One region of the Neisseria sp. P0014.S009 genome, then DNA from elsewhere that is predicted to be linked to it. Evidence: predicted binding sites of a transcription regulator. Region 1 holds the regulator's gene; the other holds the start of a gene.

Region 1 (8,847 bases):
TCAACCCATGAAGCAATCATAGAACTGCTTGAAGAAAAAATAGATCAGACATCAAAGCGGATAGAAGGCATGATAAAGCAGAAAGAAAGCCTAAATATCGAATATCAAAACCTACAAACTATACCGGCAATAGGGAAAGAAACCGCAGTTATCCTACTAAGACACCTGACAGATAAAAATTTTGAAACAGCAAATAAATTTGTAGCCTTTGCCGGCCTAAGTCCAAAAATTGAACAATCAGGGACAAGTGTCAATAAAAAAGGCAGATTGAGCAGATACGGACACCGGCAATTAAAACGCGCCTTGTTCATGCCTGCCATTGTTGCCTACCGTATGAATGCATTTCCTCAACTTGTCAGAAATTTGGAAGCGGCAAAAAAGCCTAAGATGATAATCATCGTTGCACTAATGCGGAAATTGGCAAAAATCGCCTTTTATATACACAAGACTAAAAAGCCGTTTGATAAAGCGCGACATCAGACGGTTTAACGAATTTATACAAAACAAAACGGCTGTAAAAACAGCCGTTCTTTGTCGTTTCCGTTGAAAATGCAATAACTAAATATCCATTAAAAACATAAACATAAGAAATTAACCTATTTTAATAATTGACAGGTCAATATATCATCTTTTCCATTTCTGTTTATACGGTTTGCGAGTATTTGGCTTTGGTTTCTTTATGGCGCAAATGGTAGTCGAACACCATAGCGATGTTGCGGATCAAGAAACGGCCCTTCGGCGTAACGGTCAGGCCGTGCGGTTTGAGGCGAACCAGACCGAGGGTTTCCAGTTGTTTCATATCTTCCAGTTCCGCTACAAAATAGCGGCTAAACGGAATGCCGAACACGCTTTCGTAAATTTGATAATCAAGCGAGAAGCGGCACATCAAATCCTGAATGATGTTGCGGCGCAGAATGTCGTCTTGATTAAGCTGGTAGCCGCGCATAATCGGTAGATGTCCGGCATCGAGTGCGGCGTAATAGGCATCGATATCGCGCTCGTTTTGGGAGTAGGTGCTGCCGATTTTGCCGATAGAAGACACGCCGATCGCCACCAAGTCGCAGTCGGCATAGGTCGAGTAGCCTTGGAAATTTCGTTGCAGGAAACCTTCTTTGAGAGCGATGGAGAGCTCGTCGTCAGGTTTGGCAAAGTGGTCCATGCCGATGAAAACGTAGCCGCGCTCAGTCAGGGTTTGGACGCAATATTGCAGCATATCGAGTTTTTCTTCGCTGCCAGGAACGACATTGGTGTCGATACGGCGTTGCGGTTTGAAGATATGCGGTAGGTGGGCGTAGTGGTAGAGGGCGAGGCGGTCGGGGTCGAGGGACAAGACCGTGTCAATGGTGGTTTTGATGCTTTCGGTGTTTTGGTGCGGCAGGCCGTAAATCAAATCGACGCTGACCGATTTAAATCCGGCTTCACGCGCGGCATCAATCACTTCTTTAGTTTCTTCATAACTTTGAATGCGGTTGACCGCTTCCTGCACTTTAGGGTCAAAGTCTTGAATACCGACACTCATGCGGTTGAAACCGAGTTTGCCCAGTTTGAGGACGGTTTCGCGGCTGACTTTGCGCGGGTCTATTTCGATGGAGTATTCGCCGTTGGGAATCAGCTGGAAGTATTTACAAATCATGTCGAAGACGCGTTCGAGTTGGTCGTCGCTCAGGAATGTGGGCGTGCCGCCGCCGAAGTGGAGCTGCGCGAGCTGGTGTCTTCCGCCTAAATGAGGTGCCAGTAATTCCATTTCTTTTTCCAGATACTGGATATAGGCATCGGCACGGCTTTTGTCTTTGGTAATGATTTTGTTACAGCCGCAGTAGTAGCAGATGGTATTGCAGAAGGGGATGTGGATGTAGAGCGAAAGGGGTTTGTTGAGCGCGCCCATGTTGCGCAGGTTTAAAGCTTGGATATATTCGGCTTCTTTAAAGCCTTCATGGAAGCGGTCGGCGGTCGGATAGGATGTATAACGTGGACCGCTTGATGGCAAACTGGCAATTAATTCACGGTCAAATTCCGGTAATTCATTGTTTGTGTTGGTGTTATTTGAGATGGGGATGATTTTCATGGTAGGGGCTTGTAGTATAAAGTAGGGAAATTAGGGAAAATTTTAGTCAAAATTTCGATAGTTTGGTAGAATGCCTCATAATGATATGCCGACTTTGACATGGGTCAATAGTTATTCGGCTTCATCAGGGATTTATAGAACTATGCAGATTAAGGGTGCGTTATGGCCACACACAATGCAACACATCAAATGAAAACCTTGTGTTCCACATGTTCTTTACGCGAGCTGTGTTTGCCTGTCGGACTGATGCCTAACGAATTTTCACAATTAGATGCGGTTATTCGTCAAAGCCGCCGTCTGAAAAAAGGTGAATACCTGTTCCGTGCCGGCGAGCCGTTTACCTCTTTGTTTGCCATCCGTGCGGGCTTCTTTAAGACAACAGTCGCCAGCCAAGATGGACGAGATCAGGTAACCGGCTTTTTTATGTCGGGCGAGCTGATCGGTATGGATGGGATTTGTTCCCATATTCACAGCTGTGATGCTGTGGCTTTGGAAGACAGCGAGGTATGCGAGCTTCCGTTTACACATATTGAAGAACTTGGACAGGATATTCCCAGTCTTCGTTCTCACTTTTTCCGCTTGATGAGCCGTGAAATTGTCCGAGATCAGGGCGTTATGCTGCTTTTGGGCAATATGCGCGCTGAAGAGCGATTGGCAGCATTCTTGCTCAACCTGTCTCAGCGTCTCTATTCACGAGGCTTCGCCGCCAATGATTTTATCTTGCGGATGTCGCGTGAGGAAATCGGCAGCTATTTGGGGCTGAAGCTGGAAACAGTCAGCCGCACCTTGTCTAAATTCCATCATGAAGGCTTGATTTCGGTTGAACACAAGCACATCAAAATCTTAGATGCGACAACCTTGAAGAAAATGGTTTCCGGTTGTTCGCACGCTATCTGAATCTTAGGCCGTCTGAAATATTTCAGACGGCCTTTTTAACAAGAATTAAAGAATAATTGTTAAGTTACGCAAGTGATAGTCAGGTATTAAATTGAAAAATCTTCAACAACCGGCGTGTACAGAATGCGGTCGACTACTTCTCTGGTCAGTTTCGGTGCAAACATCTGGATAAAGTCATACGCGTAACCGCGCAGGTAAGTATCCGAGCGTAAGGCTATCCAAGTGGGCGACGGTTCAAATAAGTGTGCCGCATCAATAAGCTGTAAATCTTGATCGACAACGGGATCGTACGCCATTTTGGCCATCAAACCAACGCCCAAGCCTAAGCGGACATACGTCTTCAATACATCTGTATCGGCAGCCGATAAGGCAACATCAGGTTGCTCAATATGCGCTTTATTAAATGTACGCGCAATGCTGCTGCCGGAATTAAAAGCAAATTCGTAAGTAACCAGCGGAAAAGAAGCCAAATCTTCAAGGCTTAAAGGATTGCGGCAGTCCAAAAGAGGGTGGTCATGCGGAACAATCACGGCATGGTTCCATTCGTAGCAGGGCAGCTTGCCTAACTCAGGATGATCATCAATCTGTTCGGTAATAATTGCTAAATCTGCTTCGCCGCTGCTGACCATTTGCGCAATCGCAGAAGGGCTGCCTTGTTTGATGCTCAAATTGACCTTAGGGTAGTTTTTGACAAATTCCGCAACGATTTTGGGCAAGGCATAACGCGCCTGGGTATGCGTTGTCGCGATGGTCAGCGAACCGCTGTCATGATCGGTAAACTCGCTGCCGATATTTTTAATGTTTTGTACATCGCGCAAAATTCGTTCCGAAATTTCTAACACGGCTTTGCCCGGTTGCGAAACGGAAACCACACGCTTGCCGCTGCGGATAAAAATTTGGATACCCAATTCTTCTTCAAGCAGGCGGATTTGTTTGGAAATGCCGGGCTGGGATGTGAAAAGCGCATCGGCGGCTTCAGAGACATTCAGATTGTGCCGGTAAACTTCAAGGGCGTAACGTAATTGTTGCAGTTTCATGGTAGCAGTACCGAATACGTTGTTATTGTGGATTTTGTGCGACAAACGGCATGTAATTTAACATATTTTGCCCAGTTTTGCCCCGAGTTTTGAAAATGGTTGTTTTTAATGAAAATATCTTTTAATGATATGAAAACAGGAAATTCAGGAAAGAAGAGGGAAAGGGGTTTTGTTGTTTTTGTACAACTTTAGGTAGGTGAATTGTCTGATTTTGCCCTAAATTAATGACACAAGATTGATTTTTCGGCATGATTAACTACTAGGAAGCAGGCACTTCATGATTGTTTGAAGGCATCGAGTATTGACAGTTTGCCTTGCGCTTCTTTATAGTGCAACCTGATATATCCGATTTGCCGCTGTTTTGATACTGCGGCCTGTATATTGGTACTTTGCAGCGGTTGCTTTCCTAGTCCGCCGCATAACAATTTGATGAGGGAATAAAATGACCAAACAGCTGAAATTAAGCGCATTGTTCGTTGCCTTGGTTGCCTCTGGCACCGCTATGGCCAGCGAAGCGCACACCAAACACGGTTACACCGTAAGCAGCCAATCTCAAGAAATCGTCCGTAACAACTACGGCGAATGCTGGAAAAACAGCTACTTCGACAAAGCTACCGAAGGCCGTGTTGAATGTGGTGACCGCGAAGCAGTTGCTCCTGTACAACAAGCTCCTGAGTATGTTGATGAAACTGTTTCTCTGTCTACTAAAACTCTGTTCGGCTTCGACAAAGACAACCTGCGTCCTGAAGCTCAAGAAAACCTGAACTCTTTGGCTCAACGCCTGAGCAACGACAGCGTACAAACTGTACGTGTTGAAGGTCACACCGACTTCATGGGTTCTGAAGAATACAACCAAGCTCTGTCTGAGCGTCGTGCCAACGTAGTTGCTAACTACTTGGTAGGCCGTGGCGTTGCTTCTAGCAAAATCTCTGCAGTAGGTCTGGGCGAGTCTCAAGCTCAAATGACTGCTACTTGTGAAGCTGAAGTTGCTAAACTGGGTAAAAAAGTTTCTAAAGCTAAGAAACGTGCTGCCCTTATCGCTTGTATCGAACCTGACCGTCGCGTTGATGTTAAAATCCGCAGCGTTGTTACTCGTCAAGTTGCTCCAGGCCAAACTATCGAAGGTCAAGGTGAATTGCCTGCTACTGATGAAGGTTGGATCCCGGCTCCTTACAATGGCGTTCACGGTTACGCTAAACCTTAATCGGTTTGTGAAAAATGCCCTGCAATATGCAGGGCTTTTTTTTATGGTTTATATTTGAAGAGTCAGGGAATTTATGATTCAAAATAAAAGGCCGTCTGAAAGACTTTTTTCAGACGGCCTTTTATTAAGACAGATTAGTTTGGTTTGGGCCATTTCCATACGCAGATGGCTGCCAGTATCGTACAAATCAAAAAGATAATACTGGATAAGCCGTGCCAAACGCCGAATGTTCCGCCTACTAGGGACAGCAGCCAGTTATCCAGTCCGTACTTGTGTGCCTCGATAACCGGCGTAACCAAAAGATGGTTGCAGGCTAAGAGTAGCCAAAGCACTAAGATCCACCAAGAAAGTGAGGCCAGCTGTTTTCTGAAAAAGGCATAGGCTGCGCCAAAAATAACTAAGCCACATATTGCTGTAATGGCAAACAAGATGCCGGCAATTTCTCCCGCCTGCATTTTGGGCAGGAGGCGGAACAGGATAGGGGCAGTAACATAGCCTGCGGTCAGCTGCATACCAAGCCACATGGCGGCAGCGGTTTGGATAATTTTGTACAGTAGATTCATTATGCTTCTCCTGGGAAGATTTCACTTTTCTATTATGGTGTTTTTAGATACAACAAAAGGCCGTCTGAAAATGTTTTCAGACGGCCTTTTGTTTATTTAGATATATTGTACGGCAATAATGTCATATTCACGCACACCGCCAGGTGCTTGAACTTCTGCAACGTCGCCTTCTTCTTTGCCGATCAGGGCGCGGGCAATTGGGGAGCCAACGTAGATTTTGCGTTCTTTGATGTCTGCTTCATCTTCACCGACGATTTGGTAGGTAACTTGTTCTTCGGTTTCCAAATCTTCCAGTGTCACAGTTGTGCCGAATACGATTTTGCCTTCGGCATGGATTTCGGCAGGGTTGATGATGTGCGCCATAGAGAGTTTGTGTTCCAACTCGGCGATGCGGCCTTCGATAAAGCCTTGACGCTCTTTGGCGGCTTCGTATTCTGCGTTTTCAGACAAGTCGCCGTGCGAACGTGCTTCGGCGATGGCTTCGATGACTTCTGGGCGTGCTACGCTTTTGAGGTGTTGAAGTTCTTGTTTCAACAATTCTGCACCACGGACGGTCAAAGGGATTTTTTGCATAGAGTTCTCCATGAAAGCATGATGATGCTTTTAAAATTTTATCCGGCCACGCACGGTAGCCGGATTGGAAATAAAAATACAAGCCGCCAAAGCTTGGCGGCTTGATGAATAAATAAGTAATGCCCGTATTCTACCAAATTCTGCCGAAACCGCAATGATTAAAACGGATTTTCAGTAAAGTGTTGTTTTCTGTCTATTTTGTTTTTTCAGACGGCCTGAAAACTAAATATTGAAGTATTTCAAAGCTGCATTGGAAAAACGGTTTCTTAAATGAATGTTTTTGATTAAAATGTTTGTTAATAATCCTTAAGGATTAGTCTTATATAATTATATAAAGAGAATATATGGAAACAAAACCAACTTCCAAAAATGAACAACAGGCTAACCGCCGTTATTTGACTGTTTGGCGATGGCATTTTTATGCCGGACTTTTGGTTGCGCCGTTTTTAACCCTGCTGGCTGTTACAGGGTTGGGAATGCTGCTATTTGCCAATATCACCGGTAAAGAAGGCGAACGCATACATGTTGCGCCGCAGGCGCAAGTGCAGCCTTTGTCGGCTCAGGCTGAAGCTGCCAGACAGTTTGTGAATCCGGAAACTGCCTCTGTGGTGCAATATATTGCGCCGCGCGCAGATGATATGGTTGCCGTATTCCGCGTAAACAATGACGATAAAGCCACTATGGTTGCTGTTGATCCCTATACAGCAAAAGTTGTGAATACGATGCCGCGCGGGCAAGGCTGGTATCACACGATGGATGAAATTCACGGCGATATTATGCTAGGGGCGACAGGTGACTACCTGTTGGAAACCGCTGCGTCGCTAACCATCATCATGATTGTGACCGGTATTTATTTGTGGTGGGTAAAACAGCGTAGTCTGAAGGCCATCCTTTTGCCTAAGGCAGGAAAAGGCCGTTCTTGGTGGCGCAACCTGCACGGTGCATTTGGCTCTTGGGTTTCTTTGATTTTATTGCTGTTCTGTCTGTCAGGTATTGCTTGGGCAGGTATTTGGGGCGGTAAAGTGGTTCAGGCGTGGAGCCAATTTCCTGCGGGTAAATGGGGCGTGGAGCCTAATCCGGTATCTTCCGTACCAACCCATGGTGATGTGCTGAATGACGGTAAATCTAAAGAAGTTCCGTGGATTTTGGAGCTGACGCCTATGCCGGTTTCCGGTACGACAATGGGCGAAAATGGCATTAATCCGAGTGAGCCGATGACGTTGGAGACGGTTGACCGCTTTGCGCGCGAAATTGGCTTTAAAGGCCGCTATCAGTTGAACCTGCCTAAAGGTGAAACCGGCGTATGGACGCTGTCGCAAGACTCAATGAGCTACGATATGATTAGTCCGACTGCGGATCGTACGGTACACATTGATCAATACAGTGGCAAAATCCTGGCTGATATTCATTTCGATGATTACAACTGGTTTGGTAAATTCATGGCGGCAAGCATTGCTTTGCATATGGGTACACTGGGCTGGTGGAGCGTATTGGCAAATGTCTTGTTCTGTCTGGCGATTATCTTTATCTGTGTCAGCGGCTGTGTAATGTGGTGGAAACGCCGTCCTTCGGAAGCACGTGGTTTGGTTCCTCCTGCACAGAAAATCAAATTGCCGGTATGGTGGGCAATGGCTGCGCCACTTCTGATTTTGGCCGTGATTTTCCCAACAGCCATTGCCGCAATCGCTGTTATTTGGATTTTGGATACATTGTTGTTATCACGTATCCCAGCATTGGCAAGATGGTTTAAATAACCGTCCGATGTTATTAAAGGCCGTCTGAATCTTTTGTTTCAGACGGCCTTTTTTATAAAGGTTAAAAGAGGTAGGTAAGTTACGATTCTGTTTAAGTTTATATGTAAAATGGAGATTGTGGTTGGCTTGCAGGATTGGTGTAAGAAAGACGAGGAGATCTTGTATAAAAACAAAAAACCCACTTCATTGAAGTGGGTTTTTGATGAAGGCTATTAACCTTTGCGAGCAGGCAATTTTTCTTTAATGCGAGCTGCTTTACCGGTCAGGCCGCGCAAGTAGTACAGTTTGGCGCGACGTACGTCACCACGGCGTTTAACTTCGATTTTTTCTACGGTAGGAGAGTACAGTTGGAAAGTACGTTCTACACCTTCGCCGCTAGAGATTTTGCGAACGATGAAGTTGCTGTTCAGGCCACGGTTGCGGCGAGCGATAACAACACCTTCGTATGCTTGCAGACGGCTGCGAGAACCCTCAACTACGCGTACAGATACGACAACGGTGTCGCCTGGAGCGAATTCAGGGATTTCTTTGTTCAAGCGAGCGATTTCTTCTTGCTCTAATTGTTGAATCAAGTTCATTTGTTTTTCCTAAGTTATGATTGGATTTCCTGTTGCTCTTGCAAGATTTCTTTTAAGAGGCGGGATTCCTTTGGGATTAAACTGCGCTTTTCCAATAAATCGGGTCGGCGCTCTAAAGTGCGTCGCAGCGATTGTTTCAATCGCCACTCGGCAATCAAGCCATGATTTCCTGAGCG
Region 2 (8,847 bases), on a different contig from region 1:
AAAACGCGATTTATACCACGAAATCCGCCTTCAGTTCAAGTCGTTTGCTGAAAAAACGGGATTTGTGGAAATAAATCTTCTCAATATGTTGCATCTGCGAAACGGTATTCCGCAAAGCCTTAACTTTTCAATTATAACGGATTTCTTTAAAAAAATCATCTGTCGTTTGCGTGGTCGGCGAAATAAACAGGCCGTCTGAACATTTCAGACGGCCTGTTTATCGTCATGCTTTTTTCTTCAACGCCGCATTCAAAATGCAGCCGAGTATAAAGCAGGCTAAAGAGGGAACAACCCACCCTAAACCGATATTGTAAAACGGCAATGCGCGCTCGATGGCAGCCGCGGTTTCGGCATCAAATCCAAACGCGGCCTTATAGGCATCGAGTAAACCGACCATAAGGGCCGCCATCATGGTACAGAAATAGACAATACGGCCGCCGCCAAACAGTTTATCTGTCAAAGCCAGCAGAATGATGACAATGGTCAGCGGATACAACAGCATCAACATAGGGATGGAAAACTGCAAAATCGCTGACAGGCCTTTGTTGGCCAACAGGATAGACACTACCGTATTCAGTATCACAAAGATTTTATAAGAAATACCCGGGCAAAGACGGTTGAAATATTCGGCGCATGAAGTAATCAAGCCAACCGCCGTACTCAGACAGGCAAGCAGCACCATGACACCAAGCAACACAATACCGGCCGTACCGAAATAGTGCTGTGCGGTTTTAGACAAAACCGACGCGCCGTTTTCCTGCAAGCCGATACCGGCCACACCTGTCGCGCCCATATAGCCGATAAACAAGTAAACCACTGCCAAACAAGAAGCCGCCAACACACCGGAAATCGTCGTGGTCTTCAGCAAGTCCGCGCGGTTATCCACGCCCATGGCGCGAACGGCATCAATGACGATAATGGCAAACACCAGCGAAGCCAGCGCGTCCATGGTGCCATAGCCTTCCAAAATGCCTTTAACCAACGGATAAGAAGCAAAATCGCCTTGCGCCGCCTGCGGCACGCCCATCGGATTAATGGCGGCATAGCCGACCAATATCGCAATTGACAGCAACAAAACAGGCGTGAGGATTTTACCGATACGGTCAACCAGCTTCCCCGGAGAAATCGACAGCCAATAAGTCATGCCGAAAAACACCAGGCTGAACACGGCCAATGCGATGTTTTTCCAAGATTCGTCAATGAAAGGGGAAATCGCGGTTTCAAAAGACACTGTTGCCGTACGCGGCATGGCAAACAGAGGGCCGATTGCCAGATAAAGTGCAGTGGCAAAAGTCACGCCGTACCAAGGTGCAACACGGGAAGCCAATGCCTCCACATCGCGCGAGCCGGAATAGCCGACGGCAATCACACCCAGCAATGGCAAACCCGCCCCTGTCAGCAAAAAGCCAAACATGGCCGAAAGCCAGTTTTCACCGGCCTGCTGCCCTAAAAAAGCCGGAAAAATCAGGTTCCCCGCCCCAAAAAACAGGGCAAACAACATTAAGCCCACTGCCCATAAAGAAGCTTTGGTATGACTTGTTGTCGAATCCATTTTAGTTCTCTTTATTCAAATTTTCATTATCGGTTTCATCGGCTTCAAGGCCGTCTGAAAGCATTTCAGCTTCGTTTGTTTCCAAACCGTCTTTCAGGCTGATTTCGATTTCCCCATAATTTTCAGGCTGCACGATACGCACCAAGCCTTCTTTAGCCAATTCCAGCAATGCGATAAAATTGACCACCACATATGTCGCGCCCTGCTCCGGCTTAAACAAATCGCTGAACTTACTGATACCGCTTTCGTTCAAACGGCGCAAAATCGCCGTCATCTGCGCGCGCACGGAAATGGTTTCCCGCACCACTTCATGACTGCGCGTATGCTTGGCACGCGACAAAATACCCAACCAAGCCTGCGTCAAATCGGCAACGTACACTTCCGGCAACTTCGCTTCGACCGCAATTTCCAACGGCAGATACGCCCAAGCAAAATCACGCCCGGCACGCGGCAATGCGTCCAAACCCTGAGCCGCCAGTTTCATCTGTTCGTAAGCCAAAAGACGGCGCACCAACTCGGCACGCGGATCCGCCTCTTCATCCTCAACTTCTTCAGGACGCGGCAACAGCAGGCGCGATTTAATTTCAATCAGCATCGCCGCCATCAGCAGGTATTCCGCTGCCAAATCAAACTGATACGCTTCCATTTGGGCAATATAGTGCAGATACTGCTCGGTAATCTTCACCATCGGAATATCGAGGACATCGATATTTTGCTTGCGGATAAGGTACAGCAGAAAATCCAACGGCCCTTGGAAGCTGCTCAATACCACCTTCAACGCATCAGGCGGAATAAACAAATCCTGCGGCACATCGGTGACAGGCTGACCGAACACCCACGCAACGGTATGTTCAGACGGCGTTGCTGCAGTGGAAGAAATAAGGTGTTCTGAAGGCATGGTTAAAGGGTCTTTTTCTTTTTAAGTTTAGTAAGAAGTTTCATCAATAAAAGGCCGTCTGAAACGAGGACAAGCCGTTTTTAATATAAAAATCAGCGTTTTTTACGATTGATTTGCAAAGAAACAATGGCGACGGCAAAGGTCTGGGCCAAGGCCATACCCAACAGCGGCAGGCTGGCGAAAACCGTACCCGTCAGTACCGAGCCAATATCGCGGGAAAACACAAAACCATCCCTCGCAAGCATCGCCACCATCAAAGCCAACAACAGCAAACTTTCGTAGCCGATCAAAAGCCAAATCATTTTAACCGAACGGCGTTTGCGCCATTTCATGATACCGGCGTGTAAAAGGCTGAATATCATGACGGACAGAAACGGATAAAGAAAAGTGGTGAATGGGCGGTTATAACCGCTTTGCACACACAAATAATCGCCCGGCAGCGTATTGCATTCCATCACATCAAGAAACATCGGATCGACGGCATACATCAATACGCCGAACCATACCGCATAAATCAGACTGGCAATAAAGTAGGCTTTAAAAAATCGGTTCATAAGCAAAAAGGTCGTCTGAAAAAATAAATTTCAAAAGGCTTAAACCCACATCAAATTTTCTGATTGGCATTTGCAGAAGAGTCCAACACATTCAGGGCTTGAACTGCTGCCATGCCATAAACAGGCAATCCAAAAAAAATAACTCCCGTTATTGCCGTCCAACTACTATCCAGACTACTCCACTCCCACAGTAATAAAACAAACCAAACAATCCACCATTCGATGATAGGCAAGGCAAGAGTCGTCAAAGTTGTACAGCGTTTGGTCCACTTCATAATGCCGGCATTGAGTAGGGACAATGACATTACAGATAAAAACGGAAAGAAGAAAAACTTCAAAGACGTTTTCTCAAAAGCCGACATTTCATGAGCTCGTGAACAATACTGTAGACGCTGTTCATTTTCAGCGTCAATATCAAAACATTCGAATCCTGTAAGCAACAAACCGACACCGTACATCAACAAACCGAAGACAACCGCATAAATCAGGCTACTGATAAAGTAGGCTTTAAAAAATCGATTCATCTCACTTCCGCCCCGCGATATGCTCCACTGCTGCCTGCGCACAATACAATCCAAACGAAGCCGTTACCAGCATACTCGCCCCATAGCCCGCGCAGGACAAACCTTGCGGCGCGGCATCGGTCGAACACGCTTCGCCGGATTGCGGCGGCGTAATATTCTCGGTTGAATAAACGCAAGGCACACGCATTTTTTCTTTGGTATCGCGGCTGAAGCCGTAGCGTTTGCGCAAGGTATAGCGCAAATTGGAAAGCAGCGGATCGTGGGTAACGCGGCTCAAATCGGTGGTTTGGATTAAAGCCGGATTTTTCTGTCCGCCCGCGCCGCCGCTGATAATAAACGGTTGTTTATGTTGCACGAAATACGCCGCCATCGCCGCTTTGACACGGATTTGGTCGATGGCGTCGATGACAAAGTCAAAAGGCCGTCTGAAAAGTTCGTCCAGATTGTCTTCGGTCACAAAATCTTCGATTTCCGTCACTTCGCATTGCGGATTGATTTGGGCAATGCGTTCGTGCAGAGCGGTAACTTTTGCCTTACCGAAATCATCGGTCAAAGCGTGCAACTGGCGGTTGACATTGGACTCAGCAACGTTGTCCAAATCAATCAGCGTTAAACGACCGATACCGCTCCTCGCCAAAGCCTCCACCGCCCACGAGCCGACGCCGCCGACGCCGACCACGCACACATGCGCACGCGAAAAGCGCGCCAGTGCTTCGTCTCCGTAAAGTCTGGCAATGCCACCAAAGCGGCGCGAAGAAAGAAAAGCGGCTTCCTGCATAAGTAACCTTGTGATATATCAATAAATTAATGAAAAACGCCACAGGCGAATCGGACTGACATTATACTTGAAAGCAGATGGGCTGTTGTACCCGCCCGAAAGAGTTTATAATCGTTTCACATTCAGACAAGTTCTGATTTCATATTAAACGAAAGTGCCGCTACTCGGCGCAAAAGGAGAATAAATATGTACAAACATCTGGTTGTAGCCGTTGACGGTAGCGAGACTTCCCTCAATGCATTGAAACATGCCGCCGAACTGGCAAGCCTCAACAAAGCCCAACTGACTTTGGTTCACGTTGCCAACCCTGCCGAATACATGGCTTTGGCTCCTGAATTCCTGCAACACGAAAGCTACGAAGCCGCCGCCGTTGCCCAAGGTAACGAAGTTTTGGATTTCGCAGAAAAAACAGCGCGTGAAAGCGGCGTTGAAAACATCGTGAAACACCTGTTGGTCGCCAACAAAGGCGCGCGCGAAATGGCGCAAGACTTGGTTGACTACGCCGACAACAACGGCGCAGACCTGTTGGTACTCGGCACACACGGCCGCACGGGCCTGATGCACCTGCTGATGGGCAGCTTCGCCGAAACCGTAATGCGTCAAAGCCACCTGCCTCTGCTGATTATCCGCAGTAAAGCCGAAGAAGCATAATCAAGCATTGATTTAAAATAGCGAAAGGCCGTCTGAATATTTTTCAGACGGCCTTTTTTCACATGACAGCTTCAGCTTTTATTTTGCCATTTCTTTGAACACTTCGTGTGCCACAGCAATGGTTTCGTCAATCAGCTCAGGCGTATGCGCGGCGGAAACAAAACCGGCTTCGTAAGCTGACGGGCCGAATGCGACATTGCGGTCGAGCATACCGTGGAAGAAATGTTTGAAACCGTCGATATTGGAATGCGCCATATCAGCGTAGTTTTGCGGTGCATGGTTGGCAAAATACAGGCCGAACATGCCGCCCACGCTGTCCGCCGTAAATTCAACGCCGTGCGCTTTAGCCGCGTCGGCCATACCGTTGGCAAGGCGTTGGGTCAGGGCAGTCAGGTTTTCATAGAAGCCTTCGCGCTGAATGATTTCCAGCGTTTTCAAACCGGCTGCAACCGCAATCGGATTGCCGGACAATGTACCTGCCTGATACACGCCGCCCAACGGGGAAATGCATTCCATAATGTCTTTACGGCCGCCGAACGCCGCCAAAGGCATGCCGCCGCCGATTACTTTGCCCATGGTGGTCAAATCGGGTTTGATGCCGTGCAAAGATTGCGCGCCGCCTAGCGCCACGCGGAAGCCGGTCATCACTTCGTCGTAAATCAATACGGCACCGTGTTTTTCAGTCAATTCGCGCAAGGCTTTGACAAAGGCTTCAGACGGCCTAACCAGATTCATATTGCCGACAAATGGCTCCAAAATCACACAGGCGATGTCATTGCCGCTTTGAGCAAAGGCTTCTTCCAGTTGGGCGATATTGTTGTATTCGAGTACCAAAGTGTGTTTGGTAAAGTCGGCAGGCACACCGGCGGAAGAAGGATTGCCAAACGTCAGCAGACCGCTGCCTGCTTTCACCAACAGACTGTCGGAATGGCCGTGGTAGCAGCCTTCAAACTTGATGATTTTGTCGCGGCCGGTAAAACCGCGTGCCAAACGGATAGCGGTCATCGTTGCTTCCGTACCGGAGCTGACAAGGCGCAGCTGCTCGACGGACGGCATGATTTTAGCGATTTCTTCGGCAATGACAATTTCGCCTTCAGTCGGCGCACCAAACGACAAACCGCCCAATGCTGCTTCGCGTACGGCCTCAATGACTTCAGGATGGGCATGGCCGACAATCGCAGGGCCCCAAGAGCCGACATAGTCGGTATAACGCGTGCCGTTTTCGTCCCAAACATATGCGCCTTCTGCCTTTTTGATAAAGCGCGGTACGCCGCCGACGCTGCCGAATGCGCGCACAGGAGAGTTCACGCCGCCGGGAATAATGGCTTTGGCGCGGTTGAACAAGCTTTCATTACGGTTCATAGTCAATTCTTTCGTAAGAGGTCGTCTGAAAATCAAATCGGAGCCATTTTAACACCAAATCCTTTTCAGACGGCCCAAGCTTCAAAATAAGAATCGGGCGCAAAATCAAAATTATTCTTTAAAAACAAACACTCTATCCACATTTTTCCTGCTTGTGCTATAATCCGCGACCTATTGAAACAATAAAAGAAAAGCATCATGTTACGCGGATTCATACTCAGCCTCGCCCTTTTGGCGTCCTCCCTCGTCCATGCACAACGCAGCCTGCCTGACGATATGGATGTGGCCGTTTTAAAGACTGTCGATTTGCCTTATCTGAAAGTCAGCAAAGGCGGTTTTTCTTGGACGCGCCTGCTGACCTTGGGCATTGTGGACGGCAACGCGGCCAAACTGCAAATCACCCGCTTCACCAAAATCCACGATGAAAACGACCGTTTCATTCCGATGGGCCGCCTGCTGAATCAAACCGGCAAAGCCGTTGCATTCAAATACAACGAAGAAAGCCGCCTCGTCCGCGAAATCTGGATTTTGACCGACGCCGAAGCTGACAGATTCATCGAACACGCCAAAAAGCAGAAAAAGGCGGAAGAATAATTTTTCAGACGGCCCGAGTATTTCACAGGCCGTTTGAACCCTTTTACAACAAGCAAGTCAATCAAAACAAACCATGAAAAAAGTATTTATCCGCACCTTCGGGTGCCAAATGAACGAGTACGACAGCGAAAAAATGCTGTCCGTCCTCGCCGAAGAACACGGCGGCATCGAGCAGGTTACCCAACCTGACGACGCCGACATCATCTTGTTCAATACCTGCTCCGTGCGTGAAAAAGCGCAAGAGAAAGTCTTCTCCGACTTAGGCCGCGTACGTCCGCTCAAAGAAAAAAATCCCGACCTCATCATCGGCGTTGCCGGCTGCGTTGCCTCTCAAGAAGGCGAAAATATCGTCAAACGCGCTCCGTATGTGGACGTGGTTTTCGGTCCGCAAACGCTGCACCGCCTGCCCAAACTCATCGTCGACAAAGAAACCACCGGCCTGTCTCAAATCGACATTTCCTTCCCCGAAATCGAGAAATTCGACCACCTGCCGCCTGCGCGCGTAGAAGGCGGTTCGGCATTCATTTCCATTATGGAAGGCTGCTCCAAATACTGCTCTTACTGCGTCGTCCCTTACACCCGCGGCGAAGAATTCTCCCGCCCACTTAACGACGTATTGACTGAAATTGCCGGTTTGGCGCAACAAGGCGTTAAAGAAATCAACCTCTTAGGCCAAAACGTCAATGCCTATCGCGGCGAAATGGAAAACGGCGAAATCTGCGACTTTGCCACTTTGTTGCGCATTGTCCACGAAATCCCCGGCATCGAACGCCTGCGCTTTACCACCAGCCATCCGCGCGAATTTACCGACGCAATTATCGAGTGCTACCGCGACCTGCCGAAGCTGGTTTCCCACCTGCACCTGCCGATTCAAAGCGGTTCCGACCGCGTATTGAGCGCGATGAAACGCGGCTACACCGCCTTGGAATACAAATCCATCATCCGTAAACTGCGCGCCATCCGTCCTGATTTGTGCCTCAGCTCCGACTTTATCGTCGGCTTCCCGGGCGAGACCGAGCGCGAGTTCGAGCAAACATTGAAACTGGTCAAAGACATTGCCTTCGACTTGAGCTTCGTCTTTATTTACAGTCCGCGCCCTGGCACACCTGCCGCCAACCTGCACGACGACACACCGCATGAAGAAAAAGTGCGCCGCCTCGAAGCTTTGAACGAAGTCATCGAAGCCGAAACCGCGCGCATCAATCAAACCATGATCGGCACGGTTCAACGCTGCTTGGTTGAAGGCATCTCCAAAAAAGACCCTGACCAACTGCAAGCCCGTACCGCTAACAACCGCGTGGTCAACTTTACCGGTACACCTGACATGATCAACCAAATGATCGATTTGGAAATCACCGAAGCCTACACTTTCTCCCTGAAAGGCAAACCGGTATAAGCACACACAAACAAAGGCCGTCTGAAACTGTTCAGACGGCCTTTATCTTGGCTTGGCCCGGCATTATCTGATTCATGTATTTTTATTACCCGAACAAAAGGCTTTTCAGTATAATACCGCCCGAAAATTCCCTTATCTGTTGAGAAGTTAAGGCCAAAATCCGAGCTTCCGGCAGCTAAACCCGCTGATGCCGTCCTCGAACGGCTTTCCCAAAGGAATATCTCGAATGAGTTCTTCAAATCAAAGCGTTTTGGAAAGATTATTCAACCTCAACGCCAATCAGACCAACATCCGCACTGAAATTATGGCCGGTGTGACAACCTTCCTCGCCATGTGCTACATCATCATCGTCAATCCCCTGATTTTGGGCGAAACCGGCATGGATATGGGCGCAGTATTTGTGGCCACCTGTATCGCCTCCGCCATCGGCTGTTTCGTGATGGGCTTTGTCGGCAACTACCCGATCGCCCTCGCTCCGGGCATGGGTTTGAACGCCTACTTTACCTTTGCCGTCGTCAAAGGCATGGGCGTGGACTGG

The links. Region 1 encodes FNR, which switches genes on or off when oxygen is low (the NO sensors DNR and NnrR bind a similar motif). Its sites were predicted from a motif close to TTGATNNNNATCAA; they were not measured.
Region 2: a site for FNR is predicted at 4,315-4,328, ahead of ACTHS4_RS10930 (universal stress protein). Genes of this name have one in related genera too.

What each region holds. Positions count from the first base shown of each region.
Region 1 covers NZ_JBQCVS010000005.1:64,214-73,060, forward strand. The annotation lists gene ACTHS4_RS05495 (IS110 family transposase) at 1-489, shown strand, start outside; gene hemN (oxygen-independent coproporphyrinogen III oxidase) at 644-2,065, opposite strand; gene fnr (fumarate/nitrate reduction transcriptional regulator Fnr) at 2,228-2,962, shown strand; gene ACTHS4_RS05510 (CysB family HTH-type transcriptional regulator) at 3,049-3,999, opposite strand; gene ACTHS4_RS05515 (OmpA family protein) at 4,442-5,203, shown strand; gene ACTHS4_RS05520 (DUF4149 domain-containing protein) at 5,338-5,766, opposite strand; gene greA (transcription elongation factor GreA) at 5,863-6,339, opposite strand; gene ACTHS4_RS05530 (PepSY-associated TM helix domain-containing protein) at 6,684-8,093, shown strand; gene rplS (50S ribosomal protein L19) at 8,306-8,671, opposite strand; gene trmD (tRNA (guanosine(37)-N1)-methyltransferase TrmD) at 8,686-8,847, opposite strand, start outside.
Region 2 covers NZ_JBQCVS010000021.1:2,043-10,889, reverse strand. The annotation lists gene brnQ (branched-chain amino acid transport system II carrier protein) at 224-1,552, opposite strand; gene ACTHS4_RS10950 (segregation and condensation protein A) at 1,554-2,450, opposite strand; gene ACTHS4_RS10945 (hypothetical protein) at 2,543-3,004, opposite strand; gene ACTHS4_RS10940 (hypothetical protein) at 3,055-3,528, opposite strand; gene ACTHS4_RS10935 (tRNA threonylcarbamoyladenosine dehydratase) at 3,530-4,306, opposite strand; gene ACTHS4_RS10930 (universal stress protein) at 4,493-4,957, shown strand; gene hemL (glutamate-1-semialdehyde 2,1-aminomutase) at 5,036-6,319, opposite strand; gene ACTHS4_RS10920 (hypothetical protein) at 6,518-6,913, shown strand; gene miaB (tRNA (N6-isopentenyl adenosine(37)-C2)-methylthiotransferase MiaB) at 6,987-8,309, shown strand; gene ACTHS4_RS10910 (NCS2 family permease) at 8,536-8,847, shown strand, end outside.